DNA from 2 places in the Rhodoferax sp. SPJ4 genome. Region 2 is predicted to be linked to the other one. Evidence: predicted binding sites of a transcription regulator. Region 2 holds the regulator's gene; the other holds the start of a gene.
What was found. The regulator HrcA, encoded in region 2, represses chaperone genes, less so after heat shock. The targets are predictions, from matches to a motif close to TTAGCACTCNNNNNNNNNGAGTGCTAA.
Positions count from the first base shown of each region.

Region 1 (3,409 bases), on a different contig from region 2:
AATGCCCATCTCGATCATGTCACCGTAGGTGTCGTTGGCGGCATTGAAGCCGTAGTTGCCCTTGCCTTGCAGCACGGCGTTCACGACCACCGAGGCTTCGCCACCGGCGTTGTAAACGATCTCGCGCAGCGGCGCTTCAATTGCACGCAGCACCAGCTTGATGCCGGCTTCCTGGTCGGCGTTGTCGCCCTTGATGACACCAGCGGATTGCTTGGCACGCAGCAGGGCCACGCCGCCACCGGCCACGATGCCTTCTTCCACCGCAGCGCGGGTGGCGTGCAGCGCGTCTTCCACGCGGGCCTTCTTTTCCTTCATTTCGACTTCGGTGGCCGCGCCAACCTTGATCACGGCCACGCCGCCGGCCAGCTTGGCCACGCGTTCTTGCAGCTTTTCACGGTCGTAGTCGCTGGTGGCTTCTTCGATCTGCACGCGGATTTGCTTCACGCGGGCTTCGATGTCGCCAGCGGCACCGGCGCCGTCGATGATGATGGTGTTTTCCTTGCCCACTTCGATGCGCTTGGCCTGGCCCAGATCGGCCAGGGTGACCTTCTCCAGCGTCAGACCGACTTCTTCAGCGATGACCTTGCCACCGGTCAGGATGGCGATGTCTTCCAGCATGGCCTTGCGGCGGTCGCCAAAGCCCGGGGCCTTGACAGCCACGACCTTCAGGATGCCGCGGATGGTGTTGACCACCAGGGTCGCCAGGGCTTCGCCCTCGACGTCTTCGGCAATGATCAGCAGCGGACGGCCGGCCTTGGCAACTTGCTCCAGCGTGGGCAACAGGTCACGGATGTTGCTGATCTTCTTGTCGAACAGCAGCACGAAGGGGTTGTCCAGCAGGGCGGCCTGCTTTTCGGGGTTGTTGATGAAGTAGGGCGACAGGTAACCGCGGTCGAACTGCATGCCTTCAACGACGTCGAGTTCGCTCTCGAGCGACTTGCCGTCTTCCACGGTGATCACGCCTTCCTTGCCGACCTTGTCCATCGCGTCAGCGATGATGCGGCCGATGGTTTCGTCGCTGTTGGCCGAGATCGAGCCGACTTGCGCGATTTCCTTGGAGGTGGTGGTGGCCTTGGAGGCTTTCTTCAGCTCGGCGACCAGGGCCGTCACGGCCTTGTCGATGCCGCGCTTCAGGTCCATGGGGTTCATGCCGGCGGCGACGTACTTCATGCCTTCGCGGATGATGCTCTGGGCCAGCACGGTGGCGGTGGTGGTGCCGTCACCGGCGATGTCGGAGGTCTTGGAAGCAACTTCCTTGACCATCTGTGCGCCCATGTTCTGCAGCTTGTCCTTCAGCTCGATTTCCTTGGCCACGGACACACCGTCCTTGGTCACGGTGGGGGCGCCGAAGGAGCGCTCCAGCACCACATTGCGGCCCTTGGGCCCCAGGGTCACCTTGACCGCATTGGCCAGGATGTTCACGCCTTCAACCATGCGTGCGCGGGCTTCGCCGCCGAAAATGACGTCTTTTGCTGCCATGTTGATATCTCCGAATTCAGTCAGTTAATGGGGGCGGGGGGGATTACTTCTCGACGACCGCGAACAGGTCGTCTTCCTTCATCACCAGCAACTCGTCGCCGTCGACCTTGACGGTCTGGCCGCTGTACTTGCCGAACAACACGCGGTCGCCGACCTTCACGTTCAGGGCAATCACTTCACCCTTGTCGGTCTTGCGGCCCGGGCCCACGGCCAGGATCTCGCCCTGGTCCGGCTTTTCTGCGGCGTTGTCAGGGATCACGATGCCCGAGGCGGTCTTGGTCTCGCTCTCGATGCGTTTGACGATGACGCGGTCGTGCAGGGGGCGAAGTTTCATGGGTTCTCCTGTTTTAAACATAAAGATGGTGCAAACGGTGGGCGGCGGGCAGGGCCGACGCCGGGCAACGGGCAGCGGATGTTGTTAGCACTCCATCTGCGCGAGTGCTAATCATAAGGTCTTTTGTCCGGCTTTCAAGGGTGGGCCTGCCGCTTCGCGCGGCGAGTGCAGCATGGCAGAGCCTAGGCGCCGGGCACCCGAGTGCGTGACAAATGCCCGGTCTGATGCAAAAAGACTTCTTTCTCAGCCTGGAAAGTCGATTTGGCGACACCGAAAGTTCGCATTTGCGACGATAGTCTGGTACCGATAAGTACCGAATCGAGACGGACGCCCCCAGGGGGTGGTCTGTCCTTTGCCCTGCCCCTGAAGGAGTTCCCCATGCGATTGATCTCGGTTGTGCTGCTCTGTGGCGCGTTGGCGGCCTGCGGCGGCGGCGATGGTGCGGCCGAAAAAACCGCGGTGGCCCAGGCGCCTTCGGTCGGCGGCGTGGCCAGCGGCAGCGGCGCCAGCGCCTCGGGTTCAGCGTCGGTCAGCGCCGAGGCGATCCCTTCACTGCCCACCGCGGGGCAGTCCCGCGCGGGCAAAACCTACTCGGTGTCGCTCAAGGTACCCGCCACCGGCGACACCGTGGCGTTCACCGTGTTTGAGCCGGCCACGCTCACCGGCGGCCAGACCTACCCGCTGATCCTGCACAGCCATGGTTTCCAGGGCGCACGCTACAAGAGCCGCCCGGTGCCCTTTGGCCCGCTGAAGGTGGACTTTGCCAACCCATTGGGCTCGGACTTCACCGACATCGGTGTCTTCATCGACAAGGGCTATGGCGTCATCAGCATCGACGAACGGGCCCACGGCGACAGCAACGGCTCCGACCGGGTGATGGACCCCGACTTCGAAGGCCAGAATCTGCTGGCTGTGCTCGACTGGGCTGAGGCCAACCTGGCCTGGCTCAAGTATGGCCCGAGCGCCGACGGCACCGACCCGCACAACCTGGTGGTGGGTTCCATCGGGACGTCTTACGGCGGCATGTTCCAGTACCTGATCCACAACATCGATCCCAAGAAGCGGCTGGACGCGATGGTGCCGATGTGGGCACCGCATGACCTGACCTACAGCCTGGCCCCGGGCAACACGCCCAAGACGCTGTGGAACCTCAGCCTGTTCGGCATCGGCAACCTCACCGGCCTGAAAACCGCTACTGGCTTCGATCCCTTCATCTTCAACGGCTTCGTCACCTCCTTCGCCCAGAACGAACTCACCCCCGGCCTGAAAGACCTGTTGCTGTACCACAGCAACCGCTATTTCTGCGACGGCCAGGCCGTGGCCACCAATGGCGGACCCGGCACCCGGCCGCGCTACGCGCCTGTGCCCGGTGGCAAGGTCAATGCCTTGCTGGTACAGGGTGTGCGCGACACCTTGTTCAACCTGAACGAGGCCCACGCCAATTACCAGTGCCTGAAAGCCCAGGGCGGCGATGTGCGCCTGCTGACCACCCAGACCGGCCACAACACGCTGCAGGTCACGCCTGACCTCAGCCAGTTCGCCTACAACCCCAGCGACTTGCTCAACACCCGCTGCGGCACCGTGGAACCGGCTGAC
Region 1 is NZ_JBYZMN010000002.1:35,343-38,751, forward strand. It holds gene groL (chaperonin GroEL) at 1-1,479, opposite strand, end outside; gene groES (co-chaperone GroES) at 1,523-1,813, opposite strand; gene AC4BAR_RS07600 (CocE/NonD family hydrolase) at 2,192-3,409, shown strand, end outside.
Region 1: a site for HrcA is predicted at 1,898-1,924, ahead of groES (co-chaperone GroES). Genes of this name have one in related genera too.

Region 2 (3,409 bases):
CGAGCCGGTGCGCGCTTTTGAAACCGGCATTGTGGTCACGGTGACCAACGGCAAGGGCGTGCTGGCCCGGGTGGCCGCGGCCCTGGCCGTGGCCGAGGCCGACATCACCCATGTGGACATGGGCGAAGAGCCGGTGCAGGAAGCCACCGACCTGCGTTTTGTGGTGTCGGTGCGCGATGTGGCCCACCTGGACGCCGCGCTGCGCCAGCTCAAACGCACGCCCATGGTGTTGCGGGCGGTGCGGGCCCAGCCCTCGCGCTGAAGCCTCAACGCCGGCTCTCAGCCCGGCGGCGCCGGGTAGGAAACCGCCAACACCTCGATGGCCTGTGGTCCGGCCGGGGTGACCAGCGTCACCGTGTCGCCCTCGCGCGCCTTGAGCAGCGCCCGGGCCACCGGTGCAATCCAGCTCACCTGTCCCTGGGCGCTGTCGGCCTCGTCGATGCCCAGAATGGTGATGGTTTTTTCATCGCCCGCGTCATTGCAGTAGGTGACGGTGGCGCCGAAGAACACCTGGTCGCTGCCATGGTGCAGGCTGGGGTCGCTGACCTCGGCAATCTCCAGCCGCTTGGTCAGAAAGCGGATGCGGCGGTCGATCTCGCGCAAACGCTTTTTGCCGTAGATGTAGTCGCCGTTCTCCGAGCGGTCACCGTTGCGCGCCGCCCAGTGCACCGCTTCCACCACCTTGGGCCGCTCGTCATCGATCAGCGACAGCAGCTCGGCCCGCAGCCGCGCACAGCCCTGGGGGGTGATGTAGTTCTTGCCCCCGGCCGGCAGGGGCGGCAACGAGGCGCCATCGTCCTCGTCGTCATCGGATTCTTTGGTGAAGGCTTTGCTCATGAGGAACACCGGGTCATCGATGCCGGTTGTACCAGACCCTGGCCGGTGCAGGCGGTCGGCGCGTTGAAATCCACGCGGAAATGAAAAAAGGGGTCTGCAATTGCAGACCCCTTTTCCATTTGGTGCGGCTGGCAGGAATCGAACCCACGACCCCTTGGTTCGTAGCCAAGTACTCTATCCAGCTGAGCTACAGCCGCTAAGCTTCGTATTCTAGCACGGTGATTTGGGTCATCCGTCAGGCGTTCGAATTTTTATTACCCCAGCCAAAAAATACAGTTGGTAGGGCGTGTTGGACTTGAACCAACGGCCAAAGGATTATGAGTCCTCTGCTCTAACCAACTGAGCTAACGCCCCCCGCCTTTGATTGTAGGCGGCGCTAGTTGTTGTGACTGAGTGCGTTGCCCACCAGCTTGGAGGTGATGTCAACGATTTGGATCATCTTTTCATAGGGCATGCGGGTCGGGCCGATCACGCCCAGCGTGCCCACCACCTCGCCGTCCACCTCGTAGGATGCACTGACCACCGACAACTCCTCGATGGGCACATACTGGCTCTCGCCGCCGATGTAGATGCGCACACCCTCGGCGCGGCTGGACACGTCCAGCAAACGCATCAGCTGCGTCTTCTGCTCGAACAACTGGAAGGCGCGGCGCAGGTGGTCCATGTCGTGCGAGAAGTCGCTGACGGCCAGCAGGTTGCGTTCACCGGCAATCACCACTTCGTCCTGCGCGCCCATCATGGCCTCGGAACTCACGTCCACCGCGGCCTTCATCAGCGTGGCGATTTCGCCGCGCAGCTGCTCCACCTCCAGCTTCAGCCGCTCGCGCACCTGCTCCATCGCCATGCCGGCGTAGTGGGCGTTGAGGTAGTTGGCAGCCTCCACCAGCTGGCTTTGCGAATGGTCGACCTCGGTGAAAATCACCCGGTTCTGCACATCGCCCTGGGGCGACACCATGATGACCAGCAGCCGCCGCTCCGACAGGCGCAGGAATTCGATGTGGTGGAACACCGAGGTGCGCTTGGGCACCATCACCACACCGACGAACTGCGACAGGTTGGACAACAGGTTGGCTGCGCTGGCAATCACCCGCTGTGGCTGGTCGGGCGCCAGCATCGGCGGATTCAGCCCGCCAGAGCCCAGCAGCGCGTGCTTCTGGGCCGTCAGCATGGTGTCGACGAACAGGCGGTAACCGCGGGCCGTGGGAATCCGGCCGGCCGAGGTGTGGGGGCTGACAATCAGCCCCAGGTCTTCCAGGTCGGCCATCACATTGCGGATGGTGGCCGGCGACAGGTCCAGGCCCGAGGCCTTGGACAAGGTGCGTGACCCCACGGGTTGACCGTCGGCGATGTAGCGCTCCACCAGCGCCTTCATCAGCATCTTTGCGCGTTCATCAAGCATCACCGGATTTTAGGGAGGTTGTGATGTAATTTGTGAATGATCAAGTTCCAGCAGGTGGCCATCATTGGCAAGTACAACGCCCTGGGGTCGCGCAATGCCCTGGAAGATGTGGCCCATTTCCTGGATGCACAAGGCTGTGAGGTGGTGTTTGAGCGCGACACCGCCTCCAACGTGGGCATGACCCAGTACCCGGTGATGGACGTGCAGACCATCGGCGCGACCTGCGATCTGGGCCTGGTGGTGGGTGGCGACGGCACCATGCTGGGCGTGGGCCGCCAGCTGGCCACCTCGGGCGTGCCGCTGATCGGCATCAACCAGGGCCGGCTGGGTTTCATCACCGACATCCCCTTCAACGGCTACCAGGCCATGCTGGGCCCCATGCTGCGCGGCCATTACGAGGAAGACCGGCGCTGCCTGATGCACGCCAAGGTGGTGCGGGACGGCCGCTGCGTCTATGACGCCACCGCGATGAACGACGTCGTGGTCAACCGCGGCGCCTCCTCCGGCATGGTGGAGCTGCGGGTCGAGGTCGATGGCCGCTTTCTGGCCAACCAGCGGGCCGACGGGCTGATCATCGCCACCCCCACCGGGTCCACGGCCTACGCGCTGTCGGCCGGCGGGCCGCTGATGCACCCGTCGATTGCCGGCTGGCTGCTGGTGCCGATCGCCCCCCACACCCTGTCCAACCGGCCCATCGTGCTGGCCGACTCCGGCGAGATCGCCATCGAGATCGTCGCGGGCCGCGACGCCAGCGCCAATTTCGACATGCACTCGCTGGCCTCGCTGATGATTGGCGACCGCATCACCGTGCGCCGCTCCAAACACCAGGTCATCTTCCTCCACCCCACCGGCTGGAGTTATTTCGACACCCTGCGCCAGAAGCTCCACTGGAACGAGGGGGTGGCGGCATGAGCCTGCGCCACATCAGCCTGCGCGACTTCGTCATCGTCCACCGGCTGGAGCTGGACCTGGCCGACGGCTTTTGTGTGCTGACCGGCGAAACCGGCGCCGGCAAGTCCATCCTGGTCGACGCCTTGCAGCTGGCCCTGGGGGCGCGGGCCGACGCGCTGGTGGTGCGCGAAGGCGCGGCCCGGGCCGACATCGGCGCCGAGTTCGACCAGGTCGAGCACCTGGCTGGCTGGCTGGACGACAACGGCTTCGAGGCCAACCCCA
Region 2 is NZ_JBYZMN010000001.1:386,196-389,604, reverse strand. It holds gene AC4BAR_RS01890 (RelA/SpoT family protein) at 1-262, shown strand, start outside; gene greB (transcription elongation factor GreB) at 280-837, opposite strand; tRNA gene AC4BAR_RS01880 (tRNA-Arg) at 958-1,034, opposite strand; tRNA gene AC4BAR_RS01875 (tRNA-Ile) at 1,115-1,191, opposite strand; gene hrcA (heat-inducible transcriptional repressor HrcA) at 1,214-2,236, opposite strand; gene AC4BAR_RS01865 (NAD kinase) at 2,273-3,148, shown strand; gene recN (DNA repair protein RecN) at 3,145-3,409, shown strand, end outside.